Regions from separate parts of the Paenibacillus sp. SER-28 genome, predicted to be linked through region 1. Evidence: predicted binding sites of a transcription regulator. Region 1 holds the regulator's gene; the other holds the start of a gene.
The links. The regulator NrdR, encoded in region 1, represses ribonucleotide reductase genes. The targets are predictions, from matches to a motif close to AACACNATATATNGTGTT.

Region 1 (11,276 bases):
GTAGAACGTGGCGAGCTGTGCCGGGTATACGTAGAAGACATCCAGCTTCTCAATTCAATCGCCATCTGTACCCGTAAGAACGAACCCCTATCTACCGCTACTCTAAATCTCATTCAGCTCATACGTAACCATTCCTGATGAGCATTAGGCACCTGTGTACACTAGCGCTGTATTTTAAAATAACAAGAGCCATGACTGCGTGCATACCGCATTCATGGCTCACCTTGTTATGATAAATATTCACCCTCAATAATCTTCTCCAGATAATCTTCCGGCTGTGCAAGAAACTCGGCAAAGCTGCACACATCCGCATATTCCTGATGCTCCTTGTCATGATAACCCAGACACTTTTGCTTCGGATTCCACACCAATATGATATCCGAGTAATTGTCTACGTTTAGAGACAGACGCAACAGCTTTTGCCGACCTACCTTCATCTCAACCGTATCTATGAATGAGAAGAACTCAACAAATTGAATATCAAGATCATTTTCTGGCAGGTTCACACGGAGCTGATCCCCCATCAGAAAGGCTATTAAATCCTTCGGAAGCTTGTAGCTTTTCAAAGCATGTCGTTTATTTTCCAGATTATGAAATGCCGGAGGCTCTAGAGACTTTAAATACTCAGCCATTTCTACGTTTTTATTACTTAGTGCAATTGTATATGCCCGTTCTCCATCTTTTTCTGCCAGCGTCACATCAGCGCCTTGCTGAACCAAATACTTCACCATCGCAAAATCGTTGTTGCGTGCCGCCACTGTCAAAGGTGTGGCTTTATAAGGATATACCATATTAGGGGCATTGAAATTAATATCTACGCCATGTTCCAATAGTAATGCTACTGTTTTTAGGTCATGCTTACTAACTGCGCTGCGGAGTGTTGCTCCAGCATGCTGCTTCATATCGAGGCCCAGCTCATGGATAAGCAGCATATTACTTTTGTTACCGTAGTAGGCTTGCTCATAAGCACCGGATTTGACATGATTTTTACCGTCGAGCTTGGCGCCATGGGCGACCACATAACGGACAATCTCTTCGGCACCATAGCGAACAGCCGTCAGGAATGCGGGATTATCCTTCACATTAAGTTGGACCCCCTCATCGACCAGTAGCTTCAAGACTTCCATTTGCTCAGTGATGAGTGTAATATCTAATGGACTTAATGTCGTATATTTGCTGAGTACGATTCCTTGTTCTATATCCCAGCCTTCGGTCAGCGCTTGGCGTAAAGCGGATATATTGCCTTGAACGATATGCATCGCTATCTCAGGAAGAACCTCGAAATTGCCTACATCTTTTAATTTAATCATCGTTATTCCCTCACTCTTTATGTATCTACTATTAATCATGTATATCTATTCTATGCCAACCTCTCCTTTATATAAATCCAACAGACTCCCCAAAATTCATTATTCACTCTAGCGCAAACAAGTGAGTAATAGAGATCAAAATACCTTATAGAAGCTATCATTGTATTATGATTCCGTATACCCTGTGCAACGAAAAGGGGCTCCCGGGCTCCATCCCATCCCATCCAATCCATATCTAAAATATTCACATAAACTATAATATTTATCTGGAATATTAGGAATGGAGGAATTCCTATGTCTATTATTCGAATCTATCTGGAAGCAGACAGTATTGTATCTGGAAACATTGCTATCACAACAAGTATCAATGTCACTCCAGTGGTTAATCGTTACACAGCTATTGTCGTGCTTGGTAATATATTAGGTGGAGTGACCACTATCCCAGCACAAAATTTCACGAATGATAGTGGTACTTCAGTCGCGGCAAACAGTCTTGTGGTTCCGACCAGTAGTGGATACTACAATGTATTTGTAAATGGGACGTTGCAGCGAGGCGGCTTAACAACGCTTTCTGCTACAAACCTAATTATAAATACAGGCCTGATTGTTGGTGCAACAGTAGTCATTGAGGTTATTAATTTCAACTCTAGTGCTTCCTCAACCTCTGTCAACAATGTCACAGTAACGACTACCATAAGTGACTAAGCTACGTAAAACAGGACAAACGCCTCTTTTTTATAATTTTATAAAAGGGTAAAATTTCCTTTGTAAATATGAAACAGAGGGAGTTATTTCCATGCAATTCAATTTTGCGCATTTCCGATTTTATGTTATTGCACTGATCGCAGTGCTCATGCTTACCAGCTGCACCTCAAATAATGCTGCAACTACAGTCCAAACAAATTCTGATGTAGACAATGCGACTCATAGTACAACAGTTGTAGACAAAGAAAGTCAGCCTGTTTTACCCGTCACAGAGTCGCTGGCTCATACCGTTACCTCGGATAAGGATCTTGTGGCTCTTACCATTCCCGCTGGCTGGCGTAAATTTAAACAGGGACAACTGGATTCGGTGCTTAGTGTTTGTGACAAAGAAAAAAAGAACGTAGGTCTGGTTTTCCGTGTCCCCAAGTCAGCTTTTGCAAATAATATGACGCTCGACGAATTCGTACAGCAACGTGAAGAAATCTCCGCATTGGGCCTAGAAAACTTTAAGGTTGTGGATACTACCCCAATCCAGATTGATTCCACAACCGCCAGAACAGCCGATTATAGCGGGAAATACAATGGCCAACAGGTCTATTACTTCAGTGCCATGTTAGAGAGTAAGCAGCACTATCTTCAAGTATTAATCTATTCAAGGGGAGGCTCTGCAGTAGAACAACATCACGAATTTGCAACTATAGCCAGCTCCTTGAAAGTCTTAAGCGACTCACAAGTTAAGCCAGACCTTCGCTCAACAACTATTTTGAAAACATTTAAAAGTGAAGATGCCAAGCAACAAATTCGTCTCCCTTATATATGGAAGACTGGTTTAATTCTTAATCCAGATGCGCTAATTCAAGCCTGGTATGAAAAAAACGATGCATACATGACGATCATCAAGGATTGGAAATCCGAACTGCCGTATGAGAAATCCTCAATGATCACATTAAAAGATTACGCTGAGTTTTCAGCTCAATTAGTACTCAAAAGGTCTGGAAAAGGGATTATTTCGACGGGACCAGTAAAGGTCAATATAAACGGGAATCAAGGCTTGCAATACGAAGTATGGGTAGAGAGTGATAAAGTAAAAATTGTATATTTAATCACTTATTTGGAACATTCCGACTCATTCTCTCAAATTATTTTTTGGACGAGAGCTGATTATTACGATAATCAAAAATCTGAATTTCAAAGATACACCAAAACATACAGAGAAGAAGAAATATAGACATAATAAAATCCGCCAAACACTTAGGAATCTTTGTGTTAAGCGGATTTTGTCTATATGACTATCACAGCTTGAAATTCTAAAAGATTCCCCTTGTTTAGATAGGAGATGTTACTGTACATCCTTTTATTTTTTGTGGGCTAATAAGAGATTAACTATCGTATCCAATTGAAGTTCCAATGAATAAGGATCTTCCATCACAAACTCATCCTCTTTATCGCTGAATGAACCGTACATATAAACCTGTCCTTTTTTTACAGCCGGAAGGCCTTTCCATAGCTCACTATGCAGAATCTGGTTAGCCCCTTCATCTTCTGAACCGTATACAAAGATGTGATCTCCCATATACTCGGGTAAAACCTCAAGCGAAATATTTTCAAAACCTTCTTTCATGTTCAATGCCTTTTTGGTAGGTGGCAGCTTTAGCATCTGATAAATGGTCGGACTTCCGTAATTGCCGCCTTTCGCTGCCAAAACATATATCGATTTATTGGCGACTTGTACAATTGAAACCGTCTCTCCGTCTTTAACGATACCTTGAATTTTCGTTCTGGCCTCTGCAGCTTTCTTCTCATATTCAGTAATCCACTGCTCGGCTTCTTTCTGCTTGCCAAAGATTTCACTGATTCTGCGGAATTTATCCAGTGGCCCCGCTGTAGATTCGCCCTCCCAATACGGCAAGAACACAGTCGTTCCTACCTTTTGGTAGCTGTCGATGTTCTTTTCGATTGAACCGATAATTAAATCCGGTTGCAGAACGGTCAGTTCCTCTAAATCCATAGGAAAATCACCGAGATCCTTGATTCCGGCCAACTTCTCTTTGGGATATCCCGATTGATCAATCCAAACCTCATTCAGCATATAGCTTCTGACCCCCACCGGAATAATCCCCAGTTTTAAAAGATGACCCATATACTGATCCGATGCCACTCGTTTCGGGTTTGCAGGTACTTCCACATCGCCTTTTAATGTCTTAACCGTTCTTGTCTGTGCTTGCACTGCCGCTTGTCCATCGCTGTTGGATGATGTCGCTGTATGATTAGCCTTCGTTTGCGAGCTTCCATTTGTATTCGTCGAAGCCGAGCAAGCTCCCAGCATCAATGATAAACACAACATAATCATCATGGCCGTTATTTTGACTCTTCCGTGCATGAATAAAAGTGGCGTCCGTCTGCATTAGCAGTTCTGCTGCTCGATCTGCTCTTACTTGGCCCAAGTAATGAATCGGACTGGTATGCATTTTACTTTTGAACAACCTTGATAAATGTCCAGTACAGCATTGTAGCTCCTCCGCAATGGACTCAAGTGTCATAGGCCGACTAAAATGCTCACGCATATAGGCTACAGCCTGCGATACAAGGTCGGGCTTAAGAGGTTCGATGTCCTGCCCATACAACTGCTGCAACAACTCATATACAAATTGATGAAATAAGGCTTTAACATGCAGTTTGCCAAGTCCAGAAGCTTCACGCCATTCTTGCTCCAACAGCTTCACTTATCGTACAGGGGCAGCGGGTAATGAGGTGCAAAAGCATACTGATTCTGAAAAGGATTTTCCTTTTCAAGCATGCAGTACATGGAAACGCTCTACCCTGTGAATACTGTTATCCAACCGTACCCATGCGCTTCCACGCACAGCATACAAGAACGCACTAACAGGAAGTCGATAGGTTCGTAGCTCCTCCCCTTTTTCTATCTTCTTATGACGAACATCCATCACCTGTATAAAAACATGATTCCACAGCAAAATGTGATCATTCAACTTCATTGCTTTTGTTCAGCCTCCATCCAAACCGTTCCTTCAGTTCTTATTCCGCGCTATCAGAATTAAATTCATTATAATTGATAATCATTCTCACAAGCAATCGATTGTATCTAACTTCCTCTGAACAGTTCAAAACCATTGATTATGTATGTATATATCGAAATATATGTAAAAAAGCCCTGCAAAAGGGCTATCTTTCTTGCAATTCATTCTACTGTTGATTAGAGCTCACCTGTATGATTATGTTCCAAATCGTTTGCGGTACCCGCATTTTCGGCATAACTCTTCTACCGCTTCTCTCTTGGAGAAACCGAAGTACAGACGGTTGGCACGCTCCCCTTCCATAATGTCGGAAAAAGATTGTTCGTGCACGTTACCTAAATTAATGACACCTTCTCCATCCAGACAGCAAGGGACCACCGTTCCATCCACCAATACCGCCGCCTGGCTACGGAGTGCATGGCAAAAGCCTTTTCCGTCATCTTCCGGGGCACTGAGGCTCGGCCATTCAAATTCATGGTCTTGATTCAAATAAACGTTTGGTGCGATTTTGACCCCACTGCCTGGTATCACCTTTTCCTCAATCCGATAGTCCAGTCCAAACTCTTGCTCCAGTCGTTCAAGCGTTTCCCGGTTGCGCTGACGCTGCACATTAGTCAGATTATCCTGAGTCAGGTTCCAGAGACGGAACGAAATAATGACATTGTGTTTTACTGCTTCTCTTACAAACGTGAAAATATTACCCAAATATCCTTCTCGATCCACGGAGCCTTCGTGCCCGTCAAAGCTGTGAAGAGAGAAGTTCATCTGACGCAGCGCTGGTTGCCCAAGCAGCTTATGTCCGGTCTTCGGCAGCAAGGTACCATTGGTGGTAATATTGACCTTCAATCCTTTCTCATGAGCACTTTCCAGCAAAAGATCAATTTTCGGATGGAGCAACGGCTCTCCTTTTACATGCAAATAGATGTAATCCGTGTGTGGTTTGACCTGATCAAGCACATTTCGAAAGACTTCCGGATCAATAAATTTTTTGACACGCTGTGTTTGAGGACAAAAACTGCATGCGAGATTGCAAATGCTCGTTATCTCAATGTATACCTTTTTAAAAGTTTTCAACATGATTTCCCCATTCTAACCTTCATCCGGAGCATCTTGTTTATGCTCACTAATCTTATGATTATAACGGGTTATCACCGACAGGTAAACTCTCCAGTCTCCCCCTTGGTGTGGGCATCAAATGCTCGACACCTATGCCTATCCAAGATTTGATTTGATATTTTCTATTGACCCTAGGTCTGACCTAAGGTTTATAGTGGAGTTATTCAACTATCAGTAAGGAGTCCTGTCATTGAAAGAACACATTACGATCAGTCAGCTTGCTCAGCTCATGAATGTATCTGTACATCAACTGCGATATTTTGAAGAAAAGGGAATCCTGTATCCATCACATACAGAAGAAAATCAATATCGGATGTACGGGATTCATGAGATTTATCAGCTTTCGCATATTTTATTGTTACGCAAATTAAATGTCCCTGTCGGTCAGATTCAAGAATGTATGACTTTCTATGCTGCCGATGACTATAACCAGCTTTTAGAGCATTCGTTGCAGAAGGTACAAGCTGAAATAGCTAACTTGAAGATGCATGAACAGTTTATTCACAAAGTGCTAGAAGAACATGATAGCCTGACTCAGCGAAATGATGAATATCAGGTCAAACGATTAGGTCCCCGTCATTTAAAGCTATGGTTTGCATTGGAGAATGGTCAAGAGCTCACTGCCGGAAACTTATTTGAACACCACCCTGCCCCACCTCGATTATTTGAAAATGACCTGCATTACTTGTCTGATGCCGGACAGGTGAAGCTTTGTTATGAAACGGTGGATGTGGCTGACTATATTCTGGAAGAAGGCAACTATCTTTATAAGCATCTTTCCGTCATTGAAGAATCTGAGATTGATTATGAAATCAAACAAATGGAACGATATGTAGCTCATCACCAATATAACTGCCAAAGCAAGATTGTCCTAGTAGAAAAATCTTATCTTTCGATGTTCGACAACAATAAGCTGCAATACGAAATTCAGGTTAAAGTAGAATAAATCTTGGAGGGCGTTACATGAGTGCAAAATCCTTTGACATTGTTGCATACCAGAAACAAGACCATGAAGCTGTTTGCAGTCTTTTAGTTGAATCGTTTAAAGCAAAATTTCAATCTCTTGTTACACTGGAGGATCAAGCTATACAGCAGTTGTTAATGAAGGTTTGGGTTCAAAATCCTTATTCTACATCTATGAAACAATTTGTAGCCAAAGAGAACGAAGAAGTTGTTGGTGTTCTTTCCCTCAAATGGAAGACCCCCTCCTCTTCACTTCCTGAAACAAACCCCATTTCTTTGGCTCCGCTCATAAAACAGTTTGGTTGCTTTAATATATTTAAATTTTTGACAGGTATGCATGCGCTGGAGTATCCCCCCGCTGCAGATGAGTGTTACATTGATCATCTGGCAATTCGTTCAAGTCATCGTAACCAGGGAATAGGACGCCGTCTTCTAGCTTTCGCACAGCAATTTACGGTTGAATCTGGTTTTCATACATTGACGCTTCATGTAGCGTATAAGAACCAAGGGGCTATCCGTTTGTATCACAAACTGGCGTTTGAAGTAGAACAATCTAAGTATAATGGGTTACGGCATTTTTGGTTCAAGGAGCCTGTATGGCATCTGATGAGTTGGAAAGAGAACCTACATTCGAGGAGAGAACACCATTGAAAAAAACATTTAAGCTTACACTTGGTATTGTGGCAGGGCTAGCTGTTGCCTTGATACTCATTGTTCTATATCAAAATTCCTACAAGATGACAGAAGAAAAAATACAAATCACGACACCTAAAGGGCTGTTAACAGGTACATTAGCTTTGCCTAAGAACTACTCGGAAAAGGTTGGATTAGTTGTTTTTGTTCATGGGGATGGTCCTATTAATGACACATATGATGATGGATACAAACCACTGTGGGAAAAGTTCGCCTCCAAGGGTTATGCCTCCCTGTCATTGAATAAGCCCGGTATTAATAGTGCCCCTGGCAATTGGCTGGATCAAAGCATGGAGGACCGCGCACAGGAGATCCGATATGCAATAGACTGGGCGAGAACCTTGCCGATGATTGATACGCAAAAAATCGGCCTATGGGGAGCCAGTCAAGCAGGATGGGTCATTCCGAAGATCGTTAAAGAGGAACATGATATTGCATTCAGCATCCTTGTATCGCCTGCCGTGAACTGGATTTCCCAAGGACAATTTAATACCAGAAAAGAAATGGAGCAAGAAGGAGCTACTCCGCAAGAAATTCAAAAGACATTGAACTACGATCAAGAGATTCTACAGTTACTGAAAAAACATGCTTCTTATGAAGAATACCTAAGCATAGCCGATCCTGAGGATATGATCTCCAAAGAAAGATGGAGCTTTATAGGCAAAAATTTTCGGTCTGATTCCACCGAAGAATTAAGTCACTTCCATTCTCCTGTACTCTTGGTTCTGGCTGGCAAAGATATTAATGTAGATGTAAAGGATACCGAGCGAGTCTACCGCCAGAAAATACCCGCAGAGCTGCTGTCCGTTATTCATTTACCTGAAGCCGACCATTCCATGATGGATGAAAAAATCGCGCGTTCAAAATCTCTAACTTTTTTAACAGCCGTATTCACCCCAAGAAAATTGGTGAATGACGAGTATCTCAAATTCCTTGCCGATTATGTCAATCAATGGAAACCCCATAATGTTTTCAGCTAGACTGAGAATAGATCTATAAACAACAAAAAAACGGCATCTCTGCCGTTTTTTCTAAAGGATGGACTCTCAGGGACTCGAACCCTGGACCAATTGATTAAGAGTCAACTGCTCTACCAACTGAGCTAAGAGTCCATAATAAAAGTTTGGTGGAGCCTAGGGGGATCGAACCCCTGACCTCATCGCTGCCAGCGATGCGCTCTCCCAGCTGAGCTAAGGCCCCATCGTAAGTAAGTTTTTTCAACGTTTCAAGCGACTTCTATATCATATAAAATTTTTATTCCTGTGTCAATACTTTTATAAAAAAATATAATCATCTTCCCACTTTGTCCCAAGAAGGATACAGTCAGCGATCAGTCGCTGGCTGTATCTTTAGATAACAATGTTTTCAGTTCCTTCATAAACATATTGATGTCTTTAAACTGACGATAGACGGACGCAAAACGTACGTAGGCGACTTCATCCACTGGGTAAAGCTGTTCCATGACCAGCTCACCGATCTGCTGGCTATCCACTTCTGTGGCTGCTGTGTTGCGGATAGCATTCTCTACCTGGGATACGATCATATCCAGTTGCTCGACGGATACTGGGCGCTTCTCGCAGGCTCGAATGAGACCGCGCAGCATTTTATCACGACTAAATTCTTCACGGCTGCCGTCTTTTTTGATGACCATGAGCGGGGTTTCCTCCACCATTTCAAAGGTGGTAAAACGCCTGGCACACTGCTCACATTCACGGCGGCGACGGATGGACTTGTTATCATTCGCAGGTCGCGAATCCAACACTTTCGTGCCGTTGTAGGCACAATACGGACATTTCATAATCTCACCACTTTCTTTTTCCAATAAATTCCCGAAGATTCTTAGTAATAATTTTGTCAAAACGGATCATAATATGTTTACCATATCGCGAGGAGGTGAACAACAATGGCACAAGGAAACAATGGCAACTCCAACAATCTGGTAGTCAGCAGATCCTCCGGCGCTCTGGAGCAAATGAAATATGAAATCGCTCAAGAGCTGGGTATCAGCATTCCTCAAGATGGATACCAAGGTAACATGACTTCCTATGAGAACGGTTCGATCGGGGGCTACATCACAAAACGCCTCGTAACGATCGCCGAACAACAATTGGCAGGTCAATACCAATAATCGCGGTAATAATGCAGAAATAACAAGATAAAGTGTATGGATGGGCTGCTAAAAACAGCCTGTCCTGCGCTTTTTTCATTTTAAAGCGAAAAGGCTCATCATGTCATTAACTTGCCATTTAAAAATCATTATAAATTTTCGTGTATTGCCTGTAGTAATAAATGACCCGCTGTACATAATGTCGTGTCTCACCAAAAGGGATTTGCTTAATGGACTCTTCTTTTCCATCCCACACTCCCTTATCCAGCCACTCCTGAACTTTCCCTGGCCCTGCATTGTAAGCAGCTACGATTGCTACAGGATTATCCTGAAACTTCATGGATAGGTTATGCAAATACCAGGTTCCCAGCTCAATATTGGTGCCAGGCTCGTGCTTGACACTGTCCAGCGGAACCTTTTGAATCTGGGCACTGTCCATAATCCAATTTGCCGTATTCGGCATAATCTGCATCAGGCCCAGTGCACCCTTATGCGACTGCTTGCTGGTTTTAAAATTGGTTTCTACACGGATAATAGACGCCACCAAAAATGGGTCCACTTCATACGTTTGTGAATACTGCCGAATCTCATCCTTATATTGAATTGGATAGAACCAGGACATCCAATTTGAATTAAGGAACAGGATTAGGACAAACCCGACAAACAAAGTGAGCAGGACTCTTTTCTTTCGCAAAATATTCATGCAAGTCCCTTCCGCTGCCAAAATTGATCAATTTGTCGTTTCGTCTCAGTCTGTGTTCCGCTATTATCGATAACGATATCGGCCAAGCTTTTCTTTTGTTCAATATCCATTTGTGCGGACAGCCTAAGTCCAGCTTGCTCCTCCGTCAGACCGTCTCTGAGCATCAGACGCTGGAGCTGAATATCACGTGGTACGTACACAACCATAATCTCCTCGTACAAGCTCTCCAGCCCGGACTCGTACAATAACGGGATATCTGCCAAAACAAGCTTGTCCGGCTGTTCCCGTTCATATGCTTCCATGCGCATACGCATTTCCTCACGAATAGCAGGATGTGTAATATCGTTAAGTGCCTGCCGCTGGGCAGGGTCTCCGAATACAATCTCACCCAGTTTTTTGCGGTGCAGGGTTCCGTCATTGTTCACTATAGCTTGTCCAAAATGCTGTATGACCGCCGCCAGCACCGGATGCCCCGGAAGCATGACTTCCCGGGCAATGGCATCTGCGTCGATCAGCAGCGCACCTTTGGCGACCAAAAGAGCCGACACGGTGCTTTTTCCGGTAGCAATACCTCCGGTTAATCCGATATTCATGCTCTTTCACCTCATAACAGCTTCAATATGCCCATCATAATCAGTAATAAT
Region 2 (11,276 bases), 160 kb from region 1:
CATTCACTTTTACATTCGCGTATGTGTCCAGACCTTCCAACACCAACTCTACACATTGACATTGAAGCTGATCTGCATTTATCTCAAAATGGGCTTCATATATCCAATCCTGCTTATCAATCCACTGTACCTCCATCTCGTTCATACCGATAAACGGATCAGGAATTTTGCCATGCCGTAAAAGATCAGTATGCACACAACCCGGCACTTTCGCGCTGAGCCACTCATCACTTTGTGCTTCCCTAAACCTCCAGCCATCCAACCCTATCACATTAACCATCGTCACAAGCCTCCTATAAGCATGATTGGGAACATCTGGATTCGTCAGTAACATAACAAAAATAACATTAAGCTAACAAAATAGTCAATTGTTTTTTAGAACAAATGGCAAAATACAAAATAAAAGTCGCCCTCTGCCCCTAAACAGGCTAAAAGCGACCTCCTTCGTCTTCACGGTGTATGGTGTCATAACACGTATCTGGACATTAACTATATGTGATTGTGCTGATGGGACGCTCACGGTCATCATTTTCCCGACGGATCCGGGGTGCATGAACTTCCCGTACGAATAGCTCAGCATGTAGCAACTTTTTCTCGACAGGCGAGTTCGGGTTCGTTATGCGCCATAACAACTGGTCCACTGCACGCATTCCCAGCAATTCCTTATCCACTCTAACCGTGGCATAAATCGGCATTTGTTCATTCGTATCGTCAAACCCGGTCACTCCGCAACGCCTCGGAACGTCAATCCCCTTTTCTTTCAGCACATCCACGACTTGCGCAGCAGTCACATCATTAGCACATACAAAAACCTCAGGCAGTTCGTCCTCGGACAACTTTTCCATTTCCTCAGCAAGCGCTTGCGCTCCCCTGTGAAGAAGAGCTTTAATCTGCCGCAATTCTACTCCGCTCATTTCCAGTGTGGAACGATATGCTTCCCAGCGTTCGTAGAAACTGTGAGCGTCATCAATATGACCTACAAACTGAAAGCGGGTATAGCCCCTGCACAGCAAGTCCTTCATTAATTCACTCATGCATGTGCGATTATCTGTAAACACCGTATCACTTAAAAACGCAGAATCCCAATGATCTACCATGACGACCGGAATACCCATCCGATAAATGTTCAGCAACAATGAAGTTGAAATCGTCCCTACCGTGATAATCCCTTTAATCGATTCTGGATTCAGTAAAGAAAACATGTCTTCAGTCGAGGGCTCCGTTAACGTGATCATATCCATACCCTTACGGTTCAGACGCTCGGAAATCCCTTCAAATACAGGCCCCCAGTATCTGGATTCCCTGTTCTGGTACCTAATATTCGGAAATAACACTAGCACGGTACCCGACCATTCTCTGGTATCTGTGTCCCGAGGCTCTACCCCTGTCATTTTGGGATGACTGCGAAAATAGCCCATCTGGGCGGCAAGCTTGACCAGAACCGCCCTTGTCTCTTCACTTACACCGGGTTTGCCTGACAGTGCACGCGAAACAGCGAACTTTGAAACGCCCGCCGCATCCGCAATTTCTTGCAACGTTACTTTTCCACGCATCTTCTCACCCAACCCTATTCGGAATCTTTTTCTACCTCAATCTTTCTAATACACGGGTGTACCTATAAACTGGTACCATCGTAGCATACTTTGTTTTAGATCATCAAATGATTGATTTGTACAAATCCACACCCTGCACCAAAATATGTTTGCTTAATAAAAAAACAAACCGCATAACAAGCAATTATAAATTACTTGACGTGAGGTTCTTTATTTCCTACAATTTACTATTGAAAGCACTTACATTATGTAAATCATACTTATTAAGGGGGATTTGCAAATGTTCATGAACAGGTCGGTACGACAGAGCTCCATTCTACTCCTGTCTTTGCTGCTGCTCGTTACAACGGGCTGCGCGAATGGAACAGGCGGTAAGGCAGAAAAGGAAGATCCTAATGACACCAGTCCCATTACATTTACTTTCTTTGGCGGTGATTCCAGCTCTAACTGGAACAACATGAAGGATGCTGTCGGGCAGGAAATTATCAAGAAAACGGGTGTTACGCTAAATGCCGAACATGCTGTCAATGGCCGAGGCGAGGAAAAGTTTGCTTTAATGGCAGCGAGCGGAGAGTATCCAGATCTCGTGTACCCCAAATCAGACATTGGCAAGTTGGTCGATGCCGGAGCACTCATTGACTTAACAGATCTCATTGATAAATACGGCCCTAACATTAAGAAAGTGTATGGAGACTATTTTAATCGTATTAAATATAGTAGTGAAGATCCAGCCATTTACACGATCCCGACCAATTTGGGTGTGGATCACATCGCGTTTGATGCACAAGCCGGCTTCGAAATTCAGCATCAGGCACTTAAGAAGCTCGGATACCCTAAAATCCGCACCGTTCAAGATTTTGAAAAAGCACTTAAAGATTATGTCGCCAAATACCCTACCACCAATGGCCAGCGAACCATCCCCCTATCACTTGATGCCGAAGACTGGAAAATTCAAATTACAGTGACAAACCCGGCTGTTACTGCTACAGGTGGACCCGACGATGGCGAATATTATATTGATCCTAAAACACATAAAGCCATTCTTCACTACAAGCGCCCAGAAGAACGCGAATATTTCCGTTGGTTGAACCATATGTACAATGAAGGACTGTTGGATAAGGATACTTTTGTGCAAAAAAGTGATCAGTACAAGTCCAAAATCGCCGCAGGCCGTGTCATCGGACTCATTGATCAGGAATGGAACTACCAAGATGCCGAAAATGCGCTCAAGGCAGCAGGTAAGGATGAATTCACTTACGCCCATTTTCCAGTCACTTTAAATGAAAAATACGAGGACCATTCCCTCCAGCCCATTGGCTTCGATACTGCATCCGGGATCGGAATTACAACCTCATGCGAAAATCCGGTGCGAGCTATCAAGTTTCTGGATTTTCTGGCCTCCGACGAAGGACAAATTTTACGCAATTGGGGAATTGAAGGCCAGCATTACAACGTAGAGAACGGCAAACGAGTCATTCCGGCGGATGTGCAACAACGTAAAAACACCGATAACGCTTCTTTTAGCAGAGAGTCAGGAATCGGTTTGTACTGGATATGGGGGCCACATTATGGCGATAGCGTGAAGGACCCTTCTGGCAACTATTACACAACCAATTATCCAGAGATGATTACCGAAAATTATAGTCAAGCCGAAAAAGAGTCCCTTCAGGCATACAAAGCCCAGACGTGGAAAGACCTGTTTCCGAACGAAAAGGATTTTCCGGTAAAAGAGTGGGGTGCTGCCTACAACATGCCTGTTCCGACCGATACGAATTACAATGTTATTTATCAAAAGTCGCAGGACATTGTACGCAAACGGATTCCTGAGGCTGTACTCGCCAAGCCAGATCAGTTCGACGCTGTGTATGACCGCATGCTCCAAGAGCTGGATCAGGCAGGTGTGCCAAAGGCTGAAGAAATCTATACTGGCCTAATCCAAGATCGGCTGAAACTGTGGTACGGTGAAAAATAAGGTTTGCTTTTTAATGAAATATTATAGGGCTGACAGACCATGCTGTTCAGCCCTTCTACATTAACTTTTACATTAAATATTCTGTTTGGTTTCTTTTTCTTTCCAAGAATTACTTTTCCCTGAAACACGATGGACGTAAAACAATAAAATGATTGGAATCAACGCAATCCCGCCACACATCACCCAAGATATTTGAATAGGTGTTTGATCGGAAGACAAATCCGTAAAATTACGACTGATGATCCCTGTCACGATTAAACCTACGCACATGCCTAATTGTGAAATCGCAGAATCCAGAGATAGTAGTGTAGAACGATACTCATTAGAGATTCTTTTGTTCAGAAAAATTTGTTTGGCAACCGGGTACATGCCGCGTCCAATTTCATAGATCAAAAAGGTAAGCAATACAGGATAAAATGTGTTGAACGCACCAGCTAAAATGAGCCATATCCCAATCATCCCGCAAGCATACATGAGTATATGTACATCACTGTATCGGGCGCCTAGCTTTCGAACTAGATAACTTCCCAAAGTCATACATAGTGAATAGCCTGCCTTGATAAACCCCATAATCCAAATTCCTTGTTCGGAAAGGCCAACCAGACGTGGCTGTTGAAATGTATTCCCCGCCGAGTTCGAAAAGCTGATAAATAAACCAATCATAAACACAATCCAGATGGACTTATTTTCAAAACCGATACGGACGCTTTCTCCGATAATCGTTTTAATGCGAGTAGTAGACGTCTTTCGATGAGCAACATTCTCCTCATCCATATAAAAGGAACATAGAAAAATGCATACAATAATAGATAAAATACTGACTGCCCATGGAAGTGAATAGTTATAGGTTGCGAGAAAGGCCCCCAACAGACCACAAATAAATCCCGAAATGTACTGTATACTGTTAGAGGTTGTAAAAAGAACTTCCATGGGCTTATCACTGTTTTCCACAACCCAGGATTCTAACGAACCTGATTGTAAACATATAGCCAGACCCCCAAAAACTTGCGCGAACACAAGCACCCCGATATGATCTGTCCAAACGAACAATACACTGTAGACTAAAAAACAGCAAAGTCCCAAAATAACAGAAATTTTTCTGCCATACTTGTCTGCAATCGCCCCTGTGGGTATCTCAAACAAAAAAATACTTACAAAAAATACAACCAGTAAGAAGTTCGCACTTTGCAGAGAAAGTCCTTTAGCTAATAGAAATAGGATGAGCGTAGTCCCCGTGATTTCACTCATAAAAAATTGAAGAAAGCTGACGGAGTAAAATAGCTTATGAGGTTGCACTCTCAGGACTCCGTCGCTTGCTCTGCAGCCTTATATTCACTTCGCAAAATCCCCATCTGAATAATGTCATAGTATTGCCCTTCCCTGAATAGCTTTTCCCGCAGCCGACCTTCTTCCTTGAAGCCGCAGGCCAGATAGCAACGGTGTGCACGTTCATTGAACGCATAGACCTCCAACTCCAGCCGATGCAGATTCAGCGTATGAAATGCGAATTTTTGTAACAACCGGATCGCTTCCCGTCCGTAACCTTTGCCCAGATCGCCGTCACGCCCGATCACAACACCAAGGGTGGCGTGCCGATTCACCCAGTTGATTTTGAATAAATCCAGTTGTCCGATATAGTCCAGTGTGTCTTTATGCGCAATGACAAAACCTTTGATCTCGGGGTTGCCGTCAATCATCATCTGCACAAAGGATTCGCTATTCACCTGTGAATGCGGGTAGATAAACACGTCGCTTAAACCACGTGTGATTTCCGGGTCATTGACCCATTTTCGGATAGCTGGTATATCTTCTTGACGGTATTCTCTCAATACTATTCGTTTTCCAATGATATGCGGCATCGTAATCTTCCCTCCAATTATGTATTTGTTTTGGCAATACTAACTCGCCGCCAACACCTTTACGCTTCCATTACTCTCACAAACTCCAGAAAACGTGTACCTTTATAATGAAGCTCCCCACGATCCCCGATCACAATCATACCAAAGTCTGTATCCTTCACCTCCAGCTCCATACGCTCACCCCCGTCAAACTCAAAGGTGATATAAAAATATGTCGAAGCTGAAAAATCGCCTGATCCCCCACGCACTCTCGTCCGTTTATCCACAACCTTACATGAACGTTGTACCCGTTCAGCTGCTTGATTGGACAGGCCCGCTCCTATCGTTTTGACAATTCCCATAATCATTACAAAAGCAATGAGTCCAAATACGATAAAAAAGATCATATTAAACGATTGAAATTCCATAAAATCACTTCCCATTCGCTTCATCCTTTCTACAGTAAAATGTAAATTTTCCATTCTATTGCCCATTGACAAATCGTACATCTTCACCCTCAAAAACTCCAATACTTTTTTAACATACTTACGAAAAAAAAGTTCTTTCGCTCTTTTCCGCACCCCGCTTGGACTTATACCCGATCTGGGTCCTCTGATCCCCTCTAGACCGATTGACAAAACTATATATAGATATAAAATAGAGAATGTACTCTAAATATAGTGTAAAAAACGTATTTATGCCCGATATCTTGAAGATACAGGTATGAAAATACATGTAAATATAGAGTCAAAATCTTAAATGGCGCAGCCAGCAAGGGATTCCATCTATAATAGATCCCAGGCAATGCGTTTTCTTTTTTCGTTAATTGTTTAAGGAGGTTGCATACCATGCTGATTGCATATGATTCGAAGACCGGCAATGTAAAAAGATTTATAAACAAGCTCAAGCTTCCAGCGGTTCAGATCGAGGAGCAAATGACTATAGAAGAACCTTACGTACTTATTACATATACAACCGGGTTTGGGCAGATACCTGAGAGGGTATCTTCCTTTTTGAAAAAGAATGCTCAAAACCTTGTTGGTGTAGCTGCAAGCGGCAACCGTAACTGGGGTGAGAAATTTGCCAAAAGTGCGGATTTGATTGCCGATCATTATAATGTCCCCGTGATTAGTAAATTTGAATTATCTGGAACGTTCGGAGATGTAGAGCGTTTTAAACAGGAGGTGAGCCGAGTTGCGGCATATTGAATTGAACAACATGTTGATGAAACGCGATACAGACGGCTTTTTCCAATTGGAAAAAGACCAAGAGGCTGTAGCAGAGTTTATGAAGGAAGTTCAGGAACGGAGTTTGAAGTTTGCTGACACAGCCGCTCAAGTGCTGTATATGATTGAGAATGATTATTACGAAAATTTCTATAACAGCTACACGGCTGACGAAATTAATGATATTTTCCATATCACTCATAGCTATAATTTTAAATTTCCTTCCTATATGGCAGCATCCAAGTTTTACACCGACTATGCAATGAAGAGTAACGACCGGAAAGTCTATCTGGAACATTACCCTGACCGGGTTGCTGCTGTCGCGCTGCATTTAGGACGCGGTAACGCCGATACGGCACGCCTGTTGTCCCGCTCGATGATGGAGCAACGCCTCCAGCCAGCAACACCAACCTTCCTGAATGCAGGCAAAAGCCGCCGTGGGGAATTGGTATCCTGCTTCCTGCTCGAAATGGACGACTCCCTGAACTCAATCAACTATGTGCTGAACACCTGCATGCAGTTGTCCAAAATCGGGGGCGGTGTTGCGGTCAACCTGTCGAAACTGCGGGCACGCGGCGAAGCGATTAAAGGCGTAGAAGGCGCAGCAAAAGGCATTATGCCTGTGCTGAAGCTGATGGAAGACGGTTTCTCCTATGCGGATCAAATGGGGCAACGTAAAGGCTCTGGGGCAGCCTATTACAACATTTTCGGATGGGACGTGCTTGAGTTCCTGGATAGCAAAAAGATCAATGCTGACGAAAGAGTACGTCTCAAGACACTTTCTATTGGATTGCTGGTGCCAAACCGCTTTTACAAGCTGGCTCAAGATAATGAACCGCTGCATGTATTTGCTCCTTACAGTGTGTTCAAAGCCTATGGAACGCATCTGGACGACATGGATTTGGATGAAATGTACGATACGTTGCTCGCTGACGATCGGGTGAAGAAAAAAATAGCGATGAGCGCACGTGACATGCTGACGAAAATTGCCATGATTCAGTTGGAGTCTGGTTATCCATATATCATGAACAAAAGTAACGCGAACCAGGCACATGCTCTTAAAAACGTGGGTCAAGTCAAGATGTCGAACCTATGCACGGAAATCTTCCAGTTGCAGGAAACTTCCGAAATTACAGATTACGGCCAACAGGATACCATCCGCCGGGACGTGAGCTGTAATCTAGCTTCTCTGAACATTGTAAATGTGATGGAACATGGCAAAATCCGCGAATCCGTTCACGAGGGTATGATTGCTCTCACCTCGGTCAGCGATATGACCCAAGTAGCTAATGCACCGGGTGTTGCGAAAGCAAACCGTGAAATGCACTCCGTTGGACTGGGTGTTATGAATCTGCACGGCTATCTTGCCAAGAACAAAATTGCGTATGAAAGCAATGAAGCGAAGGACTTTGTCCGTACCTTCTTCATGACGATGAACTATCATTCCATTGAAAAAAGTATGGAAATCGCTAAAGCAGCTGGACAAAGCTTTTATGGATTTGAGGAATCGGATTATGCGACAGGCGTATATTTTGACCGATACCTGAACACAGATTATCGTCCAACAACTGCACGTGTACAAGAGTTGTTCAAAGACATCTATGTTCCGACTTCAGCGGACTGGGACAAATTAAAAGCAGATGTGATGAAAAATGGTCTGTACCACGCCTATCGTATGGCGATTGCGCCGACTGCTAGCATTTCGTACATTCAAAATGCAACATCCAGCGTCATGCCGATTGTTGAGCAGATTGAAACCCGTACCTATGCCAATTCGACGACCTACTATCCAATGCCTTATTTACAAAAGGATAACGTGTTCTTCTATAAATCTGCTTATCAAATGGACCAGTTCAAAGTGCTTGATCTGATTGCAGAAATCCAGCCACACGTGGACCAAGGAATTTCGACCGTGCTTCATGTGAACAGTGACGTGACAACGCGTCAGTTAGCACGTTGCTATCTGTACGCTGCACACAAAGGACTTAAATCATTATACTACACACGCACCAAAAAGCTGTCTGTGGAAGAGTGCCTCACCTGCTCCATCTAAAGCATAAAGGGTAACAAGCTGTAGTATAAAAATTAGATTTTGAATAGATATAGATGCTTTGCATTAGAAGCTGTATCCAGCGTGTGGTTCAGACCTTTACGGGACTGGACAGACCCTCACGGATACAGCTTCCGTATGTCAAGCATACGATGATTCGCCTGCACTATTGTTTCCAGGGAATCTCGCAAGCTGAAGGGAGAATGCTAACAATGACAGGTATACAAGCTGTAAACTGGAATCGCTCGGACGATGATTTCACACTGATGTTCTGGAACCAGAACATTATGCAATTTTGGACGGATGATGAAATCCCGTTGTCTGACGATAAAATGTCCTGGGTAACCCTCAGTGATATCGAAAAAGAAGCCTACATGAAGGTGCTGGGCGGATTGACGCTACTGGATACCATTCAAGGCGGCGTGGGTATGCCGCAAATTATGGAGCATGTGGACGGACTGCAACGCAAAGCCGTACTAAGCTTTATGGCGATGATGGAACAAATTCATGCCAAGTCGTACAGTAGCATCTTTACAACGCTAGCTTCCACGGAAGAAATTGACGGTGTATTCCGCTGGGTGGAAGAAAATCCACATCTCCAAACCAAGGCAGAAACCATTCGTCAGTATTATATGAATATCCACACACCGAAAGACCTGTATCTCGCGATGGCAGCGTCGGTGCTGTTAGAAAGCTATTTATTTTATAGCGGCTTCTTCTACCCTCTTTATCTGGCGGGCCAGGGCAAGTTGACATGCAGTGGAGAAATTATCGATTTGATCCTACGGGACGAAAGTATTCACGGTGTGTACGTAGGTGTACTGGCACAGGAGATTTATGCAGAATTGGATGAGGAAGAACAACGTGATCTTTATCAGACACTGGTAGGCTTGTTGCGCTACTTGCACAATAACGAGGAACAATACACCGAGCAAATTTACACTCCTATTGGACTCGTAGACGATGTGAAAGTCTTTTTGCGCTACAACGCCAACAAGGCCATGATGAACTTGGGCTTTGATCCACTGTTTGAAGAAGAGGAAGTTAATCCCATTGTATTCAACGGCATCAGCACTCACACTAAGCAGCATGATTTCTTTTCTAAAAAAGGAAACGGCTATGTGCGGGCGATGAATGTAGAGCCGCTGACAGATGATGATTTTAATTTTGGCGTATAAGTACAAATACGTGAAATTAATTTAGCAAGGTGATACTATGAAGAGCCGTCCGCATGCGGATGGCTCAGACTGTAAAATAATAGGGTTTCAGAACTTGTTCCTAAGTTCTGAAACCCTATTATTTTCTTAAAACTACCTGCTATGCAGGTGGTTCCGGAAAGCTTCGAGCAGTAGTTTACATATTCACATGCGTTCTCTTATATAAAACTGGTATGGCCACTGCTATAAGAATCATACCCATAAAAGCGGGTGCGGCATGACCAAGTGATACATAGATTTGACCTCCAATGATAGGCCCCATCATTCTTGCTAAAGCCTGAATAGATTGACTACCTCCTTGAATCCTTCCTTGTTCACTAGAATTGACAGACTTGGAGAGCATCCCATTAAATGAAGGCCCAAAGATCGAATCACCAAAACCAAATATAAACATTCCAGCGATAATAAGAGGATAGAATGAGAACAAAGCAGATAGCGCAATAAGACTATAGCCTATAATCTCCGAAACCATTCCAAGAATGGCTATCTGTTTATCACTAAGTTTTCTCAAAAGCTTTGGCATGATGAAACCTTGTGAGATAATGTCTTGGACACCCATAATTGAGAACATAAGTCCGATTAGTGCAGGCTTCCAACTAAAAGTATCCATTGTAAATTGTGAAAAAACGGCCTGTAAAGATCCGTTGGGTATCCAAAGTAAGAACGCCGAGATAAGTAGCCTGTTTAAGTTTTTCATGGAAAGCAGGTTTGCAAGCTGTATGAATGGATTAAGTCTTACAAAAGTAATTTCTTTCAGTCTATGTTTCTTGTCAAGGCTCTCAGGCATAAAAAAGAATCCATATATAACATTCACTAAAGTTATAATTGCTCCAAAATACATGGGTACAGAATAACCAAACTTGGCAAGTAACCCGCCTACAGTTGGGCCAATGACGGTACCTACACCTACAACCGCACTCACCCATCCAAAGTATTTAGTTCTCTGTTCTGTAGGAATGATGTCTGCAAAATAGGCGAAGATCGTGCTTATGCTCCCACCTGTTATACCCTCTATTATGCGTCCCGCAAATAGTACCCATAGAGCTCCTCCTATGCCAAAAACCAAGTACCCGATTGCGGAACCCAAAAGGCATACTAAGAGCAATGGACGACGGCCATATTTGTCACTCAGAGCTCCAAGCACGGGGGCCGCAAAAAACACGCAGAAGGCATAAACAGAAGTCAGCAGCGTGACAACGATAGCTTGTTCTCCCGGATTGCTTATATAAGGCTGTACTAAGAAAGGGACGACAGGTGCTATGATACTGAAGCCTATTCCGCAAAGAAACACAGAGATAAGACCGAATATTAAAGCGTGTTTATCTACGGTTTGTTCTGTGTTCTGTTCATTGTGTGATCTAAATTTGAACATTAAATTCTCCCCTCAAAGGCTATGTTTTTATTTCCTCGGAAGCAAAAA

Region 2: nrdI (class Ib ribonucleoside-diphosphate reductase assembly flavoprotein NrdI) is a predicted target of NrdR. The motif match lies at 6,031-6,048, and genes of this name have one in related genera.

What each region holds. Positions count from the first base shown of each region.
Region 1 is NZ_JBRECM010000001.1:732,495-743,770, reverse strand. Features, by position in the region: gene ACUYLD_RS03495 (LysR family transcriptional regulator) at 1-138, shown strand, start outside; gene ACUYLD_RS03490 (ankyrin repeat domain-containing protein) at 228-1,310, opposite strand; gene ACUYLD_RS03485 (DUF4183 domain-containing protein) at 1,605-2,015, shown strand; gene ACUYLD_RS03480 (hypothetical protein) at 2,107-3,243, shown strand; gene ACUYLD_RS03475 (ABC transporter substrate-binding protein) at 3,370-4,368, opposite strand; gene ACUYLD_RS03470 (hypothetical protein) at 4,283-4,729, opposite strand; gene ACUYLD_RS03465 (hypothetical protein) at 4,805-5,011, opposite strand; gene ACUYLD_RS03460 (radical SAM/SPASM domain-containing protein) at 5,249-6,127, opposite strand; gene ACUYLD_RS03455 (helix-turn-helix domain-containing protein) at 6,357-7,112, shown strand; gene ACUYLD_RS03450 (GNAT family N-acetyltransferase) at 7,130-7,780, shown strand; gene ACUYLD_RS03445 (alpha/beta hydrolase family protein) at 7,777-8,802, shown strand; tRNA gene ACUYLD_RS03440 (tRNA-Lys) at 8,862-8,934, opposite strand; tRNA gene ACUYLD_RS03435 (tRNA-Ala) at 8,947-9,022, opposite strand; gene nrdR (transcriptional regulator NrdR) at 9,153-9,620, opposite strand; gene ACUYLD_RS03425 (alpha/beta-type small acid-soluble spore protein) at 9,726-9,950, shown strand; gene ACUYLD_RS03420 (lytic transglycosylase domain-containing protein) at 10,069-10,632, opposite strand; gene coaE (dephospho-CoA kinase) at 10,629-11,225, opposite strand; gene ACUYLD_RS03410 (MntP/YtaF family protein) at 11,237-11,276, opposite strand, start outside.
Region 2 is NZ_JBRECM010000001.1:894,267-905,542, reverse strand. Features, by position in the region: gene ACUYLD_RS04355 (beta-mannosidase) at 1-280, opposite strand, end outside; gene ACUYLD_RS04350 (LacI family DNA-binding transcriptional regulator) at 486-1,553, opposite strand; gene ACUYLD_RS04345 (ABC transporter substrate-binding protein) at 1,834-3,525, shown strand; gene ACUYLD_RS04340 (MFS transporter) at 3,598-4,821, opposite strand; gene ACUYLD_RS04335 (GNAT family N-acetyltransferase) at 4,824-5,384, opposite strand; gene ACUYLD_RS04330 (DUF2500 domain-containing protein) at 5,444-5,806, opposite strand; gene nrdI (class Ib ribonucleoside-diphosphate reductase assembly flavoprotein NrdI) at 6,212-6,571, shown strand; gene nrdE (class 1b ribonucleoside-diphosphate reductase subunit alpha) at 6,558-8,642, shown strand; gene nrdF (class 1b ribonucleoside-diphosphate reductase subunit beta) at 8,852-9,817, shown strand; gene ACUYLD_RS04310 (MFS transporter) at 9,993-11,228, opposite strand.